One region of the Mesorhizobium maamorense genome, then DNA from elsewhere that is predicted to be linked to it. Evidence: predicted binding sites of a transcription regulator. Region 1 holds the regulator's gene; each other region holds the start of a gene.
What was found. Region 1 encodes LexA, which represses DNA repair genes until DNA is damaged. Its sites were predicted from a motif close to TGTTCNNNNTGTGTTCNG; they were not measured.
Positions count from the first base shown of each region.

Region 2: ACIU1A_RS28480 (YifB family Mg chelatase-like AAA ATPase) is a predicted target of LexA. The motif match lies at 3,249-3,266, and genes of this name have one in related genera.
Region 3: parE (DNA topoisomerase IV subunit B) is a predicted target of LexA. The motif match lies at 3,131-3,148, and genes of this name have one in related genera.
Region 4: ACIU1A_RS14380 (ATP-dependent helicase) is a predicted target of LexA. The motif match lies at 2,430-2,447, and genes of this name have one in related genera.

Region 1 covers NZ_CP173356.1:2,194,597-2,199,400, forward strand. The annotation lists gene kynA (tryptophan 2,3-dioxygenase) at 1-17, shown strand, start outside; gene kynU (kynureninase) at 81-1,328, opposite strand; gene ACIU1A_RS11370 (TetR/AcrR family transcriptional regulator C-terminal domain-containing protein) at 1,325-1,717, opposite strand; gene ACIU1A_RS11375 (TetR/AcrR family transcriptional regulator) at 1,747-2,028, opposite strand; gene lexA (transcriptional repressor LexA) at 2,468-3,211, shown strand; gene ACIU1A_RS11385 (ComEC/Rec2 family competence protein) at 3,205-4,804, opposite strand, start outside.
Region 2 covers NZ_CP173356.1:5,691,431-5,696,234, reverse strand. The annotation lists gene ACIU1A_RS28500 (GtrA family protein) at 1-615, opposite strand, end outside; gene ACIU1A_RS28495 (glycosyltransferase) at 779-1,789, shown strand; gene ACIU1A_RS28490 (GtrA family protein) at 1,794-2,168, shown strand; gene gshB (glutathione synthase) at 2,242-3,183, shown strand; gene ACIU1A_RS28480 (YifB family Mg chelatase-like AAA ATPase) at 3,360-4,804, shown strand, end outside.
Region 3 covers NZ_CP173356.1:2,417,944-2,422,747, forward strand. The annotation lists gene ACIU1A_RS12410 (CpaE family protein) at 1-255, opposite strand, end outside; gene ACIU1A_RS12415 (hypothetical protein) at 280-549, opposite strand; gene ACIU1A_RS12420 (type II and III secretion system protein family protein) at 554-1,933, opposite strand; gene cpaB (Flp pilus assembly protein CpaB) at 2,056-2,982, opposite strand; gene parE (DNA topoisomerase IV subunit B) at 3,218-4,804, shown strand, end outside.
Region 4 covers NZ_CP173356.1:2,817,718-2,822,521, forward strand. The annotation lists gene ACIU1A_RS14375 (glucose/quinate/shikimate family membrane-bound PQQ-dependent dehydrogenase) at 1-2,305, opposite strand, end outside; gene ACIU1A_RS14380 (ATP-dependent helicase) at 2,488-4,804, shown strand, end outside.

The sequences.
Region 1 (4,804 bases):
TCCGCACCCGGCTCTGACGTAGCTTTGCCGACTGCATATCGTTATCCCGAAACCGCTGCGCTTTTCTGAGCGAGAGGCTCTTAAGTCACCGCCGCCTTGACGGCGAAACGCGCCTCCTGCCAGGCGTCCGTGCGCAAAATGTCTTCCAGCACCTCGACCGCCTGCCAGACATCGACATAGCCGACATAAAGCGGCGTGAAGCCGAAGCGAATCGTGGATGGCGCGCGGAAATCGCCGATCACGCCGCGCTCGATCAAGGCCCGCATCACCTGATAGCCATGCGGGTGGAGGAACGAAACCTGGCTGCCGCGCTCATTGCCGTCGCGCGGGCTTTCGAGTTCGAGGCCGTAGGCGCCGCATTTTGCCTCGACGAGCTGGATGAACAGATCGGTCAATGCGATGCTCTTCCTGCGCACCTCTCCCATGTCGACGTCGTTCCAGACATCGAGCGCCCCTTTGAGCGCGCGCATCGACAGCACAGGCTGCGTGCCGCAGAGAAACCGGCGGATGCCTGTGTCGGCAGCAAAACCCTGTTCGAAGGCGAAAGGCCGCACATGGCCCCACCAGCCGCTGAGCGGCTGGCGGACATCGCCATGGTGGCGCTCGGCCGCGTAGATGAAGGCCGGGGCACCTGGGCCGCCATTGAGATATTTGTAGGTGCAGCCGACGGCGAAATCGGCGTTCAAACGGTCGAGCTCGACCGGCAAGGCGCCGGCGGTATGGCAGAGATCCCAGACGATCAGCGCGCCGGCATCATGTGCCCTGCGCGTCAGCGCGGCCATGTCGCGCAGCTGCCCGGATTTGTAGTTGACGTGGTTGATCAGGATGACCGCGACCCTCTCGTCGATCAGTTCTTCTATGGTCGGTGCATCGACACCCTCGAGCCGCAGCACCGTGCCCGGCCGCGTCGAGGCAACGCCTTCGGCCATATAGAGATCGGTCGGAAAGCTGTCCCCCTCGGCGACGATGACTGACCTGTCCGGCCGCATCCCGAGTGCCGCATGCAGCACCTTGTAGATGTTGATCGAGGTGGTATCGCAGACCACCGTCTGGCCGGCGGCGGCCTCGATCAGGCGCCCGAGTTGGTCGCCGAGTTCGACCGGCATGTCGAACCAGCCGGCGGTGTTCCAGGCGCGGATGAGATCCTGCGCCCACTCCTGCGTGGCGGCCTTCTGCAGCTCGCCGAACACGGCGGGCGAAGCGGCGCCCAGCGAATTGCCGTCGAGATAGATCACCCCCTGGGGCAAGGTGAAGCGGTCACGCATGGCACGCAGCGGATCCGCGGTGTCCATTGCCTCGATCGCTGCGAGATCGGGAATTTTGCTCATGGTCGCGATGTTCCTCGGTGAGAAGAGCGCCCTGGAAACGGGCCGGCTGTTTTGCCGCCCGGGCAAGGGCTGGCCGCATAGAGGCGCAAGAACAGGGTGAACGCCCGGTTCGATCTTTGCTCGATTTCCGCCCGAGGCAGTTCCTCGAGCACCCCAACGATCCGGCGAACCTGGAGATCGCCGATCAAAAGACTGATGTAGATGTCGGCGGCTTCGGCAGGATCGTCACAGGCGATCAGGCCGGCCCGACTTGCGGTTCGAAGCAGGTCGCCAACAAGCGGCATTATGGTATTGCGGCCGAATTGCGCGATCGATTGGCCAAGCGTGCCTGTATCGTTGACGTCGCCGGCCGCGGCGCGATTGAGCGCCACCGCCTTGTCGCCCGTCACGAGGGTCAGCAGGACTGGCCCGAGCAAGTTCAGGGTTTCGAGCGGATCGCGCGCCTGGTGAAGGGCGTCCTCCAGCAGCTTCCTTGCCTCTCCGCATTGGCTTCGATCAAGGATCGAAACAGGGTCTGCTTGTTGCCGTACCAGTTGTAGAGGGTTTCGTTCGAGGCCGATGCCCGCTTGGCGATAGCAAGCAGGGAGGCGCTCTTGTAGCCGGTTTCCCGGAGCACCGCATAGGCGGCCTCCTCTATCCGTTCGCGTCGCGCGGCCTGCTTCGGCGTGGTCATTGGTGTTCCTCTTCGAAAACCGTACATTATTATACGGTTTCGTCAAGCGAACGGGAAGCAAGGAGCGAGCGAACGCAGCCCATCGCGACCAGTGGTGGTGCCTCGTCGTTTTCCGGCAGGAAGTTGGCATTTTGGTTTCGTTTCGTTCACGAGCCGCAGGGGTTTTTAATCCGCCCAAACGCACCCCGCACCTGCCGGTCACCCAGCTTGCAGGCTTGTGCCAAGAGTGGAGACGGTCGGGCCACAGGCCATTAACCAAAATAGTCTCAAAGGGCCCGGGAGCGCATTGACGACGGACCGCGCTGGCAGGATGCTGGCTGCGGGAGGGCATTTCGTTTCCGTCGCCTTAACAAATTCATTAAACTTTAAATGGTTGCGGAACACAACTGGAACAGATAGTGTTTGTTCTGGGTTTGTTTTCTGATTCTGGTTCCAGACCCTTCGTGCAATGCCTTTGGGGGCCGCCATGCTCACGCGCAAGCAACATGAACTCTTGATGTTCATCCATGAACGGCTGAAGGAAAGCGGCATTCCGCCGTCCTTCGACGAGATGAAGGAAGCGCTGGACCTCGCCTCCAAGTCGGGAATTCATCGGCTGATCACGGCGTTGGAGGAGCGCGGCTTCATTCGCCGCCTGCCCAACCGGGCGCGCGCGCTGGAGGTGCTGCGCCTGCCGGACTCGATCGCGCCGGGTCTTAACGCGGCAAAGAAGTTCTCCCCGAGCGTCATCCAGGGCAGCCTCGGACAGGGCAGCAGCCCTAGCCGGCAGATCAAGCCGGCGACGTCTTCGCGTCTGCCCGCTGCCGGCAATGACGACGATGCGGTTTCAGCGGTGTCGATCCCGGTCATGGGTCGCATCGCAGCGGGTGTGCCGATCGACGCCATCCAGCATCAGACGCATTCCATTTCAGTGCCGCCTGACATGATCATGGGCGGCGAACACTATGCGCTGGAGGTCAAGGGCGATTCGATGATCGAGGCCGGCATTTTCGACGGCGACACGGTCATCATCCGCAATGCCGACACCGCAAGTCCCGGCGAGATCATCGTGGCCCTGGTGGACGAGGAGGAAGCAACGCTGAAGCGCTTCCGCCGAAAGGGTGCTTCGATTGCGCTCGAGGCTGCCAATCCGGCCTATGAAACACGTATTTTCGGACCGGACAGGGTCAAGGTGCAAGGCAAGCTGGTCGGCCTGATCAGGCGCTACTGAGCGGGGTCGGCGGTGGGCTTTTCGGGTTTACGGTAAGGCGGCAGTCCCCTTGCCTCGCGTGAGAATTTTCGCTGTTCGTGCCAAGGCCGATATGGCCTGTCGACGGCAAAGCTGACCCGTCCCGGTGCCGTCGCCGATTGCCGGTCGAAGAAGACGGCGGCACTTCCCTTACGAGCGAGCTGCCGCTTGGTGATAACGAGAACCAGCGGATTGTGGCAGGGGTCGTAGCCCGCGGGGTCGTTGATGACGATCAGATCCGCATAGGAGCAGGCCCTCCAGGCGTCCTTGCGATCCTCCACCTGCGCGATGATCGCCCCCGAGGTATGCCGGGCCATGCACAGGCCCGTGAAGCAATAGAAAGGCGCTCCCGCCGGAAGTTGCGCGGGATCGAAGATGTCGAACTGTCGGTCTCCGCTGTCGAACAGTTCCGGCGCAACGATGGTTTCGGACTTCAGCGCCCGTTTCCAGTTATCGACGGTGAATTCGTTCGGGCGCGCCCGGTTGATCGCGAGCTCGCCGCCGCCGATCGGCAGTGCCACCAGGCGAGCATCCTCCGAAATCAGCACGTCCGGCGTGCGCGTGTCCGAGACGGTCAACAGACCGGCGAGCGCGAAGGGAAGTGCCGCCAGCCGCAGCCATGTCGTGGCCATCGTCGCGATGACCAGAGCGATCGCCACCAGAAGGACGGATTGCTGCGAAATCAACCCGACCGCGTCGACCGGCGAGCGTTGCGAGATCCATCCTGATATGGCGATCATCGCGGTCAGTCCCTTGCCCATCAGATAAAGGGATGGTCCATCGAACCCGAACGGCATCAGCAGCGCGCTGGCAACCGCAAGGAACATCACGACCGAAACGATCGGCATGACGGCAAGATTGGCGAACAGGCTGAGCGGCGACACGCGCTGGAAATGCCAGATGGCGAAAAGCGCCGTGGCGCTTCCCGCGATAATCGAGGTCATCGCCAGCCCACCTGTCGCCAGCAGCAATTTTCGCGTCAGCAGGCCAGGCAAGGTCCGTTGCGGCGGCGGGGTCCGCGCTTTGTCGGCTTTGCGATCCGACCAGCCGGCATAGGCGCCGACCAGGGCCGCGGTGGCGGCGAACGACATCTGGAAGCTCGGCCCTACCACCTCGTGCGGCGACACCACGATGACGGCGATCGCCGAAATAGCCAGATTGCGCATGGTGAGTGCCGCCCGATCGAACAGAACGGCGATCAGCATCACCGCCAGCATGATGAAGCTGCGTTCGGCGGCGACAACGACGCCCGAAATGACGAGGTAGGCGGCGATCGAGAAAAGTGCCGCCGCGGCCGCGTATTTCTTGACCGGCCGGCGGGAGGAAAAATTCGGGAACAGCGCGAAGCCGCCACGCAGCAGACCCATGACCGTGCCGGCGACCAGCGCCATGTGCAGCCCGGAAATTGAGATGATGTGGTAGATGCCGGTGCGTCGCATCGCTTCATTGATCTCGTCGGGGATCCCGGCGCGCACACCCACGATCAGCGCCGCGGCGATCTCGCCCTCGGCACCGCCGATGCTGCCCCTGATATGGTCGGCAATGCTTTCGCGAGCACTCTCGATGGCGGCTGAA
Region 2 (4,804 bases), 3.1 Mb from region 1:
GGCGCTTTCCATGCCGATCGCCAATGCCAGCGTGGCGCACGCGCCGGCAAACAGGGCGGCGGGCCGGTGGCGAGGTGCTTCGAGCAGCAAAGCCAGGCCGGCCAAGGTCAGCATCAGCTGGACATTGTGGTGATCGAGTGCGCCGGGCGAGAAGATTCCGAGATAATACAAAGCCGCTCCGCCGACCACCGCAGCGGGCAGGACCGCGTGCTCGCCGGCGAAAGCGCGCGCGGCGCGCATGATGGAGAACAGCGCGAGCCAGAATTGCAGGAGAGGCCAAAGCACCTGCACGACCTGCTCGCCCAAAGCGGCACTGCCCGTCAGGGCCGACAGGGCAAGCATGCCGAGCGCCAGCGGCGCGTCGAGCAGCCGCGACCAGTGCATGACGAAGCCACCCTCCAGCCCCATCCTGTACTGGTGCAGGTCGAACCAGCCCTGGCCGGCCAGGAGGTCGCGAACCTCCACCAGTTGCAGCAGGCTGTCATTGTCGCCGGCCGGGTTGGCCAGTCGCGGGAATCCGGCATAGAGATCGAGCGCCAGCAGCAGCAAGGCGGCAAGCAACGCAAACGCTATGTCGGCCTTCCAGGTGGAAGCGCCGTTGCTGGCTGTGCTCATCCCCATCGCCTCTGGCAGGAATGCCGGGCTTTTTCGGCCAATCGACACTCGTAAAGTCGGCCTTAAACCTAGCCTTAACGGCTTCAATAAATAGTAAAACCGCCTGAATGCGCCTGACTTTCGGCGCGAACCGCGCGTGGCGGCGAGGCACCCGGAGAGGAAAATGCCGCAAGAGCTTCGCTACGAACCCGCCATCGCCGTGCTGCTGCCTTGCTACAACGAGGAATTGACGATCGCCGAGGTGGTGCGGCGCTTCCGCGAGACGCTGCCTTTGGCGACGATCTATGTCTACGACAACAATTCGCGCGACCTGACCGCGCTCAGGGCCCGCGCGGCCGGCGCCATAGTGGTGCGCGAACCGCGCCAGGGCAAGGGCAATGTGGTGCGGCGCATGTTCGCCGACATCGACGCCGACATTTACCTGATGGCCGACGGCGACGGCACCTATGCGCCGGAAGACGCGCCGCAATTGATCAACACGCTTCTGACCGAGCGCTCCGACATGGCGGTGGGCACCCGGCGCGGCGTCACCGACGATGCCGGCAGGACCGGCCATGCCTTCGGCAACCGCGTCTTCAACAGCCTCTATAAAGGGCTGTTCGGCAGCGATTTCACCGACATCTTCTCGGGCTACCGGGTCTTCACCCGGCGCTTCGTCAAGAGCTTCCCGGCCGTCTCCGGCGGCTTCGAGATCGAGACCGAAATGTCGGTGCACGCCTCGCAGCTCAAATTGCCCGTCAGCGAGATCGCGCTCGATTACGGCAAGCGGCCGGACGGCTCGTCATCGAAGCTTTCGACCTTTCGCGACGGCGCCAGGATCCTGTGGATGTTCGCCATGCTGATGAAGGAAACGCAACCGCTGCGTTTCTTCGGCGCCTTCGCCCTGGTCTTCCTGGTGTCGAGCTTGTTCCTGATGGCGCCGGTGCTGGTCGAATTCGCCGAGACCGGGCTGGTGCCGCGCATGCCGACATGGGTGCTGTCGGTCGGCCTGCTCTTGCTCTCGATGCTGGCTGGTGTGACTGGGGTGATCCTCGATTCGGTGTCGCGCGGCCGCGCCGAACAGAAGCGCATCTTCTACCTGTCGATGCCTTCGGGCCGCATAGAGCGGCGCGAGCGCGCCAGCGAGCCGACTGCCGCGAAGGCCGGCCCAGGCAAGACGCCTCGCGCCGCATGAAGCGGTGAGCCGTCTCGTCCGCTTCGTCTTTGCCGGCGGCATCGGCTTCGTCGCCGACGCGGCCGCCCTCTGGTTGCTGCTTGCGGTCACGCCGCTCGGCCCTTTCAGCGCCCGCATGCTGTCCATCGGCTTTGCACTCTGTGTCACCTGGCAGACAAACCGGCATCTGACCTTCTCGCCGTCGAGCCGCGGCTTGGTGCGGGAAGGCGCGTGCTATGGCAGCGTCGGCATCGCCACCAGCATCGCCAACTATCTGGTCTACTGCGCCATCCTTGTCGTCCTGCCGACAACCCCGCCATTGGCCGCCCTTGCTTTCGCTTCGCTGGCCGCCATGGGGCTGTCCTTTCTCGGCTATTCCAGGCTGGTCTTCGACCGCTAGCGGCGTGGCCCGATTGGCAGAAGGCGCCGGGACCCCTATATCGCTCTCTCATCGACCGTGCTGGGGACCTGCCATGAAGCTGAAAATCGCCGTCCAGATGGACCACATCTCCACCGTGTCGATCGCCGGAGACACTTCGTTCGCGCTGTCGCTGGAGGCGCAGCGGCGCGGCCATCAGCTCTACCACTACACGCCCGACCGGCTGTCGCTGCGCGACGGCAAGGTTTTCGCCCGCATCGAGGAGATGCAGGTACGCGACGAGAAGGGCAGCCACTATTCGCTGGGCGAGAAAATGCGCACCGACCTGTCGGAGATGGATGTGGTCCTGCTGAGACAGGATCCGCCCTTCGACATGAACTACATCACCACCACGCACATACTGGAGCGCATCCACCCCGGGACGCTGGTGGTCAACGACCCCGCCTGGGTGCGCAACAGCCCGGAAAAGATCTTCGTCACCGAGTTTTCCGACCTGATGCCGGAAACGCTGATCACCAAGGATCCCCAGGAGGTCGCCGCCTTCCGCAAGGAATTCGGCGACATCATCGTCAAGCCGCTCTACGGCAATGGCGGCGCGGGCATCTTCCACCTGCTGGAGGCCGACCGCAACCTCGCCTCGCTGCTCGAAATGTTCGGCCAGTTGTTCCGTGAGCCCTACATCGTGCAGCGCTACCTGAAGGACGTGCGCAAGGGCGACAAGCGCATCATCCTGATCGACGGCGAACCGGTCGGGGCCATCAACCGGGTGCCGGCCGAGCACGATTCCCGCTCCAACATGCATGTCGGCGGCCGCGCCGAGAAGACCAAGCTGACCGAGCGCGAGCGCGAGATCTGCGCCCGCATCGGGCCGGCACTGAGGGAACGCGGCTTCATCCTCGTCGGCATCGACGTCATCGGCGACTACATGACCGAGATCAACGTGACCTCGCCGACCGGCGTGCGCGAAGTCAAACGCTTCGGCGGCGCCGACATCGCCAGCCTGTTCTGGGACGCGGTGGAGGCCAAGCGGAAATAGCCGTTTTCATTTTGTATTTCCGTTTTTGCAACCGGAACAATCGCGCCGCAACTTAAGCGATTGCGTGTTCCTGTAATGTTCTTGATTTAGCCGAGGAACTGTGATTGTCTCCGGCCCAGGCCCTTCGCGGCCTGATTGCAAAAGGCTTGGGGCAAGCCCAGATCCGGGGGCAAGACATGGTGGCGCGGGTTCGCACGGTTGCTTTCCAGGGCATCGAGGCCGTGCCGGTCGACGTGCAGGTGATGATCGCGCCCGGCAAGGTCAACATGCACATCGTTGGCCTGGCCGACAAAGCGGTGGCCGAAAGCCGCGAACGGGTGCAGGCGGCACTGCATGCTTCCGGCCTGTCGATGCCGTCCAAGAAGGTCACTGTCAACCTGGCGCCCGCCGACCTGCCCAAGGAGGGCAGCCACTACGATTTGCCGATCGCGCTCGGCCTGATGGCGGCGCTTGGCGCCATTCCGGGCGACATGCTGGCCGGCTATGTCGTGCTTGGCGAACTATCGCTCGACGGCACTATCGCCGCCGTCGCCGGCGCCTTGCCGGCCGCGATTGGGGCCAATTCTGAAGGCAAGGGCCTGATCTGCCCCTTCGCCTGCGGCCCGGAAGCCGCCTGGGCCGGCAAGGACTTTGACATACTCGCGCCGCGCAGCCTGATCGCCATCGCCAATCATTTCCGCGGCACGCAGGTGCTGTCTCGCCCCGAGGCCGGTATCCACGCCGCGGCGCGCGACCTGCCCGATCTTGCCGATATCAAGGGCCAGGAAACCGCCAAACGAGCGCTGGAGGTGGCGGCGGCCGGTGGGCACAACCTGCTGATGGTCGGCCCGCCCGGATCGGGAAAATCGATGCTGGCGCAGCGGCTGCCGTCGATCCTGCCGCCGCTGGCGCCGAAGGAATTGCTCGAAGTGTCGATGATCGCCTCCGTCGCCGGCGAGCTCGGCGAAGGCAAGCTGACCGACCGGCGGCCGTTCCGCGCGCCGCACCATTCGGCCTCGATGGCGGCGATGGTCGGCGGCGGCATCCGGGCGCGGCCGGGCGAAGTGTCGCTTGCGCACCACGGCGTGCTGTTCCTCGACGAATTTCCCGAATTCACGCCGCAGACGCTCGACGCGTTGCGCCAGCCGCTGGAGACCGGCGACTGCATGATCGCGCGCGCCAATCACCGCGTCACCTATCCGGCGCGCATCCAGCTTGTGGCGGCGATGAACCCGTGCCGATGCGGCATGGCCGGCGAACCCGGCTATCGCTGCCTGCGCGGCGATCGCTGCCGCACCGACTACCAGGCGCGCATCTCGGGCCCGCTGCTCGACCGCATCGACCTCAGGATCGAGGTGCCGGCGGTCTCGGCCAGCGACCTGATCCGGCCCGACCGGGCGGAGAAGAGCGCCGACGTGGCGCTGCGCGTGGCGCGTGCCCGCGCCCTCCAGCGCGAGCGCTTCGAACGGCTCGGCGTCACCAGCGCCACCACAAACGCGCATTGCGCGCCCGCGGTCATCGAGGAGATCGCCATGCCCGACGCATCGGGCCTGTCGCTGCTCAAGGACGCCAGCGAGAAGCTCGGCTTCTCGGCGCGGGCCTATCACCGCGTGCTGAAGGTGGCGAGAACACTCGCCGATCT
Region 3 (4,804 bases), 220 kb from region 1:
GACCGGCGCCTTGCCTTCCAGCCGGCGCATGACGCGTTGCAGCGCATCGATCTCCTCAAGCTTCGCTGCGTCCATATCGACGATGATCGCCCCGAGATCGGCCTCCTGGACCTCGCCGCGAAGTTCGGTGATATTCTTGTCCACCGTCGAGAGCTGGATGATCTCCGAGGCGGCAAACGCCGTCCGGGTGTCCTGCGCGAAGGTTCTGTCCGTCGATATGAGCAGGATTTTCCTGATCTTGATGCCGTTTGCCATTTATTGTCAGCCTGTGATCTCGGATCAATTGTCGGCGCTGGCTTGCGATGCCTTGGCGCTGGCCGCCTGCTCGGCGGTGGCGGGTTCCGTGCTGCCGCGCTGGGCAGGCACGAGAAGCCTGGTGTTCTGGACGCCGTATTTCCAGGGATCGACCATCTGCATGACGGTGTTGGCGGCCTGGGCCTCCCCGGCGCCGCTGGTCACGCCTTCGCTGCGCACATAGTCGTCGCTCGTGCAGCCGGCGGTGAAGCCGGCAAGCAGCAAGGCGACGCTCGAGCTCAAGACCATCCGCATGGCTTCAGTCCTTCGGCAGGTCGAGGAAATGCCCGACTTTGGTGGCGGGAGCGGCACGCGCGGCGCTGCCGTCAGCCAGCGCCAGCGCGCGATTGGTGTCCGACGCCCTCACCTCCTCGGTGTTGTTGAGGAAATAGTCGACATTGCTGGCAGGCTGCGTGCCATCGGTCGGCTCGGCCATTTTCTTCGACGGATCCACCGGCTTGACAAGGTAAGGCGTGACGATGATCACCAGGTCCGTCTCGCGCCGCTGGTAGGATTTCGACGAGAACAGGGCCCCGAGCACCGGCATCTTGCCGAGGCCCGGTATGCGCGAGGTGGTGATGTCGTTCTGCGACTGCAGCAGCCCCGCGATCATGAAGCTCTGGCCGTTCTTCAGGTCGACCGACGTCCTGGCGCGGCGCACGATGAAGCCGGGCACCGAGATGCTGCCGATATTGTAGGAAGCCGACGCGTCGATCGAGGAGACTTCCGGCGCGATGTCGAGGCTGACCAGCCCGTCCTTCAGAACGGTGGGCGTGAAATCCAGGCTGACGCCGTACTTCTTGTAGCTGACGGAAATCTTGCCATTGTCTTCGGAAACCGGGATCGGAAACTCGCCGCCGGCCAGGAAGCTCGCCGTCTCGCCGGACCGGGCGATCAGGTTCGGCTCGGCCAGCCGACGAGCCAGGCCGCGCTCTTCCAGTGCCTTGATGGCGATGTCGATGGAAACGCCGTTCGACAGCAGCTTGCCGATGATCTCGCCGGTCCCCGCCGGCTCAATGGTGCCGGGAGCAATCGTAACGTCGCGTCCGCCCATGCCATAAGCGAAATTGGCACTGTATTTGGCGCCGAGATCCTGCCCCGCCTGGCGGTTGATCTCGACGAAGCGAACATTGAGCTGGACCTGCTGTGAGGACGAGATGTTGACCGAATTGATCACCTCCTCATTGCCGGAGAAGCGGGTAGCGATCTTGTTTGCCTTTTCGGCGGCGACCGCGTCATCCGCCTCGCCCGACAGCACGACGCGGCCATTGGCGGAGCCGACCTTGATCTTGGCGTCCGGCACGCTGGCGCGGATGGTGTCGGCCAACTGGTCGGTATCGAGCGTCACTTCGATGTCTACGGTGCCGACGAGCTGCTTGTTCTCGTCGAACAGGGCGATGCCAGTGGTGCCGAGATTGTTGCCCAGCACATAGAAGGATTTGTCGGTCAGCGGGTTGACGTTGGCGATCTCCGGATCGCCGATGACGATCTGATAGAAGGCCGCGCTCGTCATGATCGTCTTTGGCTTGCCCTTGGCGACCTTGATCGAGGCGTTCTTGGTCGCCGAGACATAGACGATGTCGTTATCCGCCCTGGCCGGGCCGGCGAAGATGCAGGCCGCCGCCATCGTCACCGCCATCGCCACGGCCCGCGCGACGTGCAACCGGCATGCCATTCGATATTGAAGTTGCCTGAACATTGTTCCCGTCCCGTCCGGTCCCCACCGGTCCTGCTCTGGTCCCACTCAGGAACCTGATATTCCTATTTCTGGTCTCGCGCAGGAACCTGATATTCCTCGGCCGTCGTTCCACGCGTCACGATGACCGTCTTGAATTTCGGCTTCTCAGGCTCCTTTGCCATGGCGTCGAACAGCGAGCCGGCCGCGGCCTGCGCCTTGCCCGCCACCGATCCGCCAAAGGAGGAGATGGTGGTGACACCGTCCTTGCCCTCGCCGCCCTCGCTGGCGGAGCGAAGCGACAGCGACAGCGTGCCGACGGTGCGGGCCAGCGCCACTTTCTGCGCGCCTTCGGTGGTCACCTCGATGGTTATGGAATTGGCCACCTGCGGCGTCGTTTGGCGCTCGTCGGCGCCCTGCCCGACGCTCAGCACCTTCGCGCCGGCAACGACGATCTCGGAGGTGATGGTCGAGCCGGCGGCGCCTTGCGCATTCTTGGCCACTTCCTGGATTTCACCGGCATCGCGCGTCAGCACGACATCGACCCGGTCGCCCGGCGTGACGAAGCCGCCGACGCCCGCGATCTCGTCGGTGCGGATCGTGACGGCCCGCATGCCGGGCGTCAGCATGTTGGAGAGCGTGGCGCGGCCATTCGGGCCGGACAGCTTGGTAAGCAGCACCGGTTCATTAACTTCGATCGGCGACAGCACCACGCGGCTGCCGTCCCCGAGCAGTCCATTGATGGTGGCGAAGGCGCCCTGCGGCAGCGAATCCTGCGGCCAGGGGATTTCGTTGAGTTTCGTGCGGTCGAGATCCATGCCGTACCGCAACGGTGCATTCGCCACCACGATTGTCTTGAATTCAACCCTGGGTGCGGCCGGAGCGGTGATCGACGCGGTTTTCTCCTCGGCGTCGGCCCTGGCCTGGCGCTTGACCCAGAAATCGGCGGCAAAGATCGAAATCGCGCCGAAAACGGCGGCGATGCCGATCATCGTTATGGCCTTGCCCCTCACGCCCAAACCCCTGATGCCCGTAGTTTCTTGTTATGTTGGCTCACGCTAGGCGGCATTGTTAAAGAATCAGGAATCTTCTCGCTGGCCATCCGCCCGATTTCCGCCGGCTTGGTTATCGAATGGTTTTAGGATAAGAGGGGGTTAATCCCCGAACGTAACAGGAACCTCCGTCGCTTGGCGCTGAAAAGCGTGGCAGTATCGGCGGGTGATTCGCAGCTTGGGCTCTATGGCAGGCATGGACGACAACAACGATCTTTTCGGCAATCTGGAGAAGCAGCCGCAACCGGTTCGCACACCGGCGCGTCCGCCCGATCCGCTGGTGCAGGCGGCAGCCAAGCGTCCGGCGGCCGCGTCTCGTGACGGCTCAGAGGGTTACAGCGCCGCCGATATCGAGGTGCTCGAAGGCCTGGAGCCGGTGCGGCGCCGTCCGGGCATGTATATTGGCGGCACCGACGACAAGGCCATGCACCATCTGTTCGCCGAGGTCATCGACAACTCGATGGACGAGGCGGTTGCCGGTCATGCCACATTCATCGATGTCGAGCTTTCGGCTGACGGCTTTCTCACCGTCACCGACAATGGCCGCGGCATTCCCGTCGATCCGCATCCGAAGTTCAAGAAGCCGGCGCTCGAAGTGATCATGACGACGCTGCATTCGGGCGGTAAGTTCGATAGCAAGGTCTATGAAACCTCGGGTGGCCTGCACGGCGTCGGCGTCTCCGTGGTCAACGCACTGTCGGATCATCTCGAAGTCGAAGTCGCGCGCGGACGGCAACTTTACCGGCAGCGCTTCTCGCGCGGCATCCCGGTCAGCGGCCTCGAGCACCTTGGCGAAGTTCACAACCGGCGCGGCACCAGGACCCGCTTCCATCCCGACGAGCAGATCTTCGGCAAGGGCGCCGCGTTCGAGCCGGCGCGGCTCTACCGCATGACGCGCTCGAAGGCCTATCTGTTCGGCGGCGTCGAAATCCGCTGGACCTGCGATCCTTCGCTGATCAAGGAAAAGGACACCACTCCGGCCAAGGCCGAATTCCATTTTCCCGGCGGCCTCAAGGACTATCTGAAAGCGTCGCTCGGCGACGAATTCCAGGTGACGCGCGAAATCTTCGCCGGCAAGAGCGACAGGCAAGGCGGCCATGGCTCGCTGGAATGGGCAGTGACCTGGTTCGGCGGCGACGGCTTCATCAACTCCTACTGCAACACCATCCCGACCGGCGAAGGCGGCACCCACGAGGCCGGCTTCCGCAACGTCTTGACGCGCGGCCTGCGCGCCTATGCCGACCTCGTCGGCAACAAGCGCGCCTCGATCGTCACGTCGGAAGACGTCATGATCTCGGCGGCGGGCATGCTGTCGGTGTTCATCCGCGAGCCTGAATTCGTCGGCCAGACCAAGGACAGGCTGGCGACGATCGAGGCGATCCGCATCGTCGAGACGGCGATCCGCGACCCGTTCGACCACTGGCTGGCCGACAATCCGCAGGAAGCCTCGAAGCTGCTCGAATGGGTTATCGCGCGCGCCGACGAGCGGGTACGACGCCGCCAGGAAAAGGAAGTGTCGCGCAAGAGCGCGGTGCGCAAGCTGCGCCTGCCGGGCAAGCTTGCCGACTGCACGCAGAATGCGGCCGCCGGCGCCGAACTCTTCATCGTCGAAGGCGATTCGGCCGGCGGCTCGGCCAAGCAGGCTCGTGACCGCGCCAGCCAGGCGGTGCTGCCGCTGCGCGGCAAGATTCTCAACGTCGCCAGCGCCGGCAACGACAAGCTGGCCGCCAACCAGCAGATTTCCGATCTGATCCAGGCGCTTGGTTGCGGCACGCGGTCGAAA
Region 4 (4,804 bases), 620 kb from region 1:
GTGCGTATGCCATTACATAATCGCCGGGCTTGGTGCCGACCGAGCCATGGCCGCCAGCGACGATGACCACGAACTGGCGCCCGTCAGCCACCGTATAGGTCATCGGCGTCGATTGCCCGCCGGCTGGCAGGCGCGCCTGCCAGAGCTGCCTGCCTGAGGTCAGGTCGTAGGCGCGCAGGTAGTCGTCGACCGCGGCGCCGAGGAAAGCCACCCCGCCGGCGGTGATCATCGGCCCGCCAATGCCGGGCACGCCGACCTTCAGCGGCAAAGGCAGCGGCGTCATGTCGTAGACCGTGCCGTTCCTGTGCTTGTAAACGATCTGTCCGGTCCTGAGGTCGGCTCCGGCGACATAGCCCCATGGCGGCGCCTGGCACGGAATGCCGAGCGGCGACAGGAACGGTCCCATCACCACCGCATAAGGAGCGCCGTCATTGCGGTTCAGCCCCTGCTCGCTGCCCTTGCTGTCGCCTGGCGGCGGCACGTCGGCACGGGGCACAAGCCTGGAGGTGAAGGCGAGATAGGTCGGCATGCCGAACAGCACCTGCCGGACCGGATCGACCGCCACGCCGCCCCAGTTGAAGACGCCGAAATTGCCGGGATAGACCAGCGTGCCCTGCAGCGATGGCGGCGTGTAGCGGCCCTCATAGCGCAGCTTGTGCAACGCAATCCGGCACGCCAGCTGGTCGAACATGGTGATGCCCCACATGTCGGCATCGGTCAGCGGCGGCGGATTGAAGGAAAGGTCCGACACCGGCTGCGTGGGCGATGTGTGGTCGCCTTCGATGGCGCCGCCGGGCGCCGACACTTCCTTGACCGGGATGACCGGCTCGCCGGTGCGCCGGTCGAGCACATAGAGATCGCCCTGCTTGGTCGGCCCGACCAGCGCCGGCACGACCGTGCCGTCGGCCTTGGTGATGTCGACAAGGCTCGGCTGCGCCGGCACGTCCATGTCCCACAGGTCATGGTGCACGGTCTGGCGCACCCATTTCAATTGCCCCGTATTGAGGTCGAGCGCGGTGATCGAGGAGGAGAATTTCTCGACGTTGGCGCTGCGGCCGGCGCCGAGCTGGTCCGGCGTCTGGTTGCCGAGGGGTATGTAGAGCAGGTCGAGCTTTTCGTCGGCACTCGGCGTCGACCACATGTTGGGCGAATTGGCGGTGTAGGTCTGGCCTGCCGCCAGCGGCGTGGTCTGGTCGGGATTGCCGGAATCCCAGTTCCAGATCAGCGCGCCCGTAGAGGCATCGAAGGCGCGGATGACGCCGGAGGGCTCCTGCGTGGAATAATTGTCGTTGACCGCGCCGCCGACGATGATCTTGTCGCCCGATATCAGCGGCGCCGATGTCGAATAGTAATAGCCGGACTTGGGATAAGGCATGCCGGTCAGAAGGTTCAGCGTGCCGCCTTCGGCAAACGACGGACAGACCTGGCCGTTGGCGGCATCGAGCGCGATCAGCCGCGCATCCGACGTCGGCAGGTAGACACGCGCGGCGCAAGGCTGCCCGGCACCGATCTTGGCATCGGCGTAGTACGACACGCCGCGGCAGGTCTGGTGCTGGCGGTCCTTGTCGAGCTTGACCTGGGGATCGTAGCGCCACTTCTCCTTGCCCGTGGCGGCGTCGATGGCGATGGCGAAATTGTGCGGCGTGCAGATGTAGAGCGTATCGGCGATCTTCAGCGGCGTCACCTGATAGGTGGTCTCACCGACGTCGTCGGGACCTTTCACGTCGCCGGTGCGATAAGTCCAGGCCGGCTGCAGGTTGGCGACGTTCTCCGGCGTGATCTGGTCGAGCGGCGAATAGCGCTGGCCATAGGGCGTGCGGCCGTAGAAGTGCCATTCGCCGGCAGGTATGTCGCCGCCGAGATCGGCCGCCGGGGTAACCTTGTCGGTGTCGAAATTGCCGGCAATATCCTTGGGATCGGTCGTCATTGAATAGCCGGCGACCGCCAGCGACGCCAATACGGCGAGAATGAGCGGGGCGCGGCCATCGGGACCAACAAGGCCCCGCCTCGCCCACGGCGTCAGCAGCCACAACGCGACGAGCACGATGATGCCGCCGCGCGGCCCGAGTTCCCACCAGTCGAAGCCGATTTCCCAGACCGCCCAAGCAAGCGTGCCCAGCACGATCGCGGCGTAGAGCCAAAGCGCGGTGGATCTGCGCCGGTAGAGCAGCCATGCGGTGATGAGGAAGGCGATGCCTGATATGATGTAGTACCAGCTACCTCCCAGTGAAGCCAACCAGATGCCGCCGGCGCCAAGCGCGAGGCCGATGAGGAGGAGAATGAGGGAGGTGATGGTGACAGCCAAGATGATACTCCTTCGACTGTTGCGCGCCTCGAGGCGGCGGTGGGCAACAGGATCTCCTCCCTGCCCTTTGCGCAGCTTTCCCTCACCCGCCCTGCCTGTCAAGCAGGCCGGAAACAATCAGGAGTGGAACAAAACGTAGACAGTTCTGGTCTTTCTCCACCGAATCACTACATTCGGGGGCGATGTCCGGCTTTTCCGAAGACATGCCCTTTTTCGATGAACCCGATGCGCGGCCCACCGCCCCGTCGGGCATCGCCGCGCGCGCCATGGCTGCCCGCGGCGGCCACAACAACGCGCCCGACTATCTCAAGGGGTTGAACCCCGAGCAGCGGCTGGCGGTGGAAACCACCGAAGGCCCGGTTCTGGTGCTGGCCGGCGCCGGCACCGGCAAGACGCGCGTCTTGACCACCCGCATCGCCCACATCCTGGCGACCGGAAAAGCCTTTCCCTCGCAGATCCTGGCCGTGACCTTCACCAACAAGGCCGCGCGCGAGATGAAGCAGCGCATAGGCATCCTGATCGGCGAAGGCAATGTCGAGGGCATGCCCTGGCTCGGCACCTTCCACTCGATCGGCGTCAAGCTCTTGCGCAGGCACGCCGAGCTTGCCGGGCTGAAATCCGACTTCACCATCCTCGACACCGACGACGTCGTGCGGCTGATCAAGCAATTGATCCAGGCCGAGGGCCTCGACGACAAGCGCTGGCCGGCCAAGCAGTTCGCGCAGATGATCGACGGCTGGAAGAACAAGGGGCAAGGCCCGGCCGATATCGCCGAGGGCGATGCGCGCAGTTTCGCCAACGGCAAGGGCCGCGAGCTCTACAAGGCCTACCAGGAGCGCCTGCAGACGCTGAACGCCTGCGATTTCGGCGATCTGCTTTGCCACCCGATCCGCATCTTCCGCGCCAATCCGGACGTACTGAAGGAGTATCACAAGCGGTTCAGATACATTCTCGTCGACGAGTACCAGGACACCAACACCGCGCAATACATGTGGCTGCGGCTCCTGGCGCAGCGGCCAAATAGCGGGCGTAGTGCGACGTCTACGGATTTGCATTCGGCCGAAGGCCGCAAGCCCGACCGGGCGTCCGAGCCTTTGCGAGGCCCCTCCCGCGACGCCGAAGGCGCGCAGAAAAAGAGGGTCGGGCCCGCGCCGGCAGGCGCGGAACAGCCCGTGAGCGAAAACAAAGTAAACATCTGCTGCGTCGGCGACGACGACCAGTCGATCTATGGCTGGCGCGGCGCGGAGGTCGACAACATCCTGCGCTTCGACAAGGATTTTCCCGGCGCCACCATCATCCGGCTGGAGCGCAATTATCGTTCCACCGCGCATATCCTCGGCGCCGCTTCGCACCTCATCGCCCACAATGAAGGCCGCTTCGGCAAGACGCTGTTCACCGATCGCGACGATCCCGAGGACGGCAAGGTTAACGTCCACGCCGCCTGGGATTCCGAGGAGGAAGCACGCGCTGTCGGCGAGACCATCGAGGCTTATCAGCGCCAGAAGCACAATCTCAACGACATGGCGATCCTGGTGCGGGCGTCCTTCCAGATGCGCGAGTTCGAGGACCGCTTCGTCACGCTCGGTCTCAATTACCGCGTCATCGGCGGCCCGCGCTTCTATGAGCGCATGGAGATCCGCGACGCGCTTGCCTTCTTCCGCGTCGTCGCGCAAGGCGCCGACGATCTCGCCTTCGAGCGCATCGTCAATGTACCCAAGCGCGGCCTCGGCGAAACCACCATCCGTCAGATCCACGACACAGCTCGCGCGCTGCGCGTGCCGATGTTGGAAGCCGCCGCCAAGCTCGCCGAGAGCGATGAATTGAAGCCCAAGCCGCGCGCCGCATTGCGCGAGGTCGCGGCCAATTTCGAACGCTGGCAGAAGGCGCTGGAAACCACGCCGCATACCGAACTGGCCGAGACCATCCTGGAAGAGAGCGGCTACACCGACATGTGGAAGAACGACCGTTCGGTCGAGGCGCCCGGCCGGCTGGAAAACCTCAAGGAGCTGATCCGCTCCATGGAGGAGTATGAATCGCTGCGCTCCTTCCTCGAACATGTCGCTCTGGTCATGGATGCCGAGCAGAACGCCGAACTCGACGCCGTCAACATCATGACGCTGCATTCGGCCAAAGGCCTCGAATTCGAGACCGTTTTTCTCCCGGGCTGGGAGGAAGGCCTGTTCCCGCACCAGCGCGCGCTGGACGAAGGCGGCCGTTCCGGCCTGGAGGAAGAGCGCCGGCTGGCCTATGTCGGCGTCACCCGCGCCAAGAAGAACCTGCACATCTGGTTCGTCTCCAACCGCCGCATCCACGGCCTGTGGCAATCGACGATTCCCTCCCGCTTCCTCGACGAACTGCCTGAAACCCATGTCGAAGTCGCCGAAAGCGGCAACTCGTATGGCGGCTACGGCAATTCCTATGGCGGCGGCTCGTTCGCTTCCGGCCGGGGCGGCCAGGGGGCAGGAAGACAGAACCCCTATGGCGCCTCGCGGTTCGACA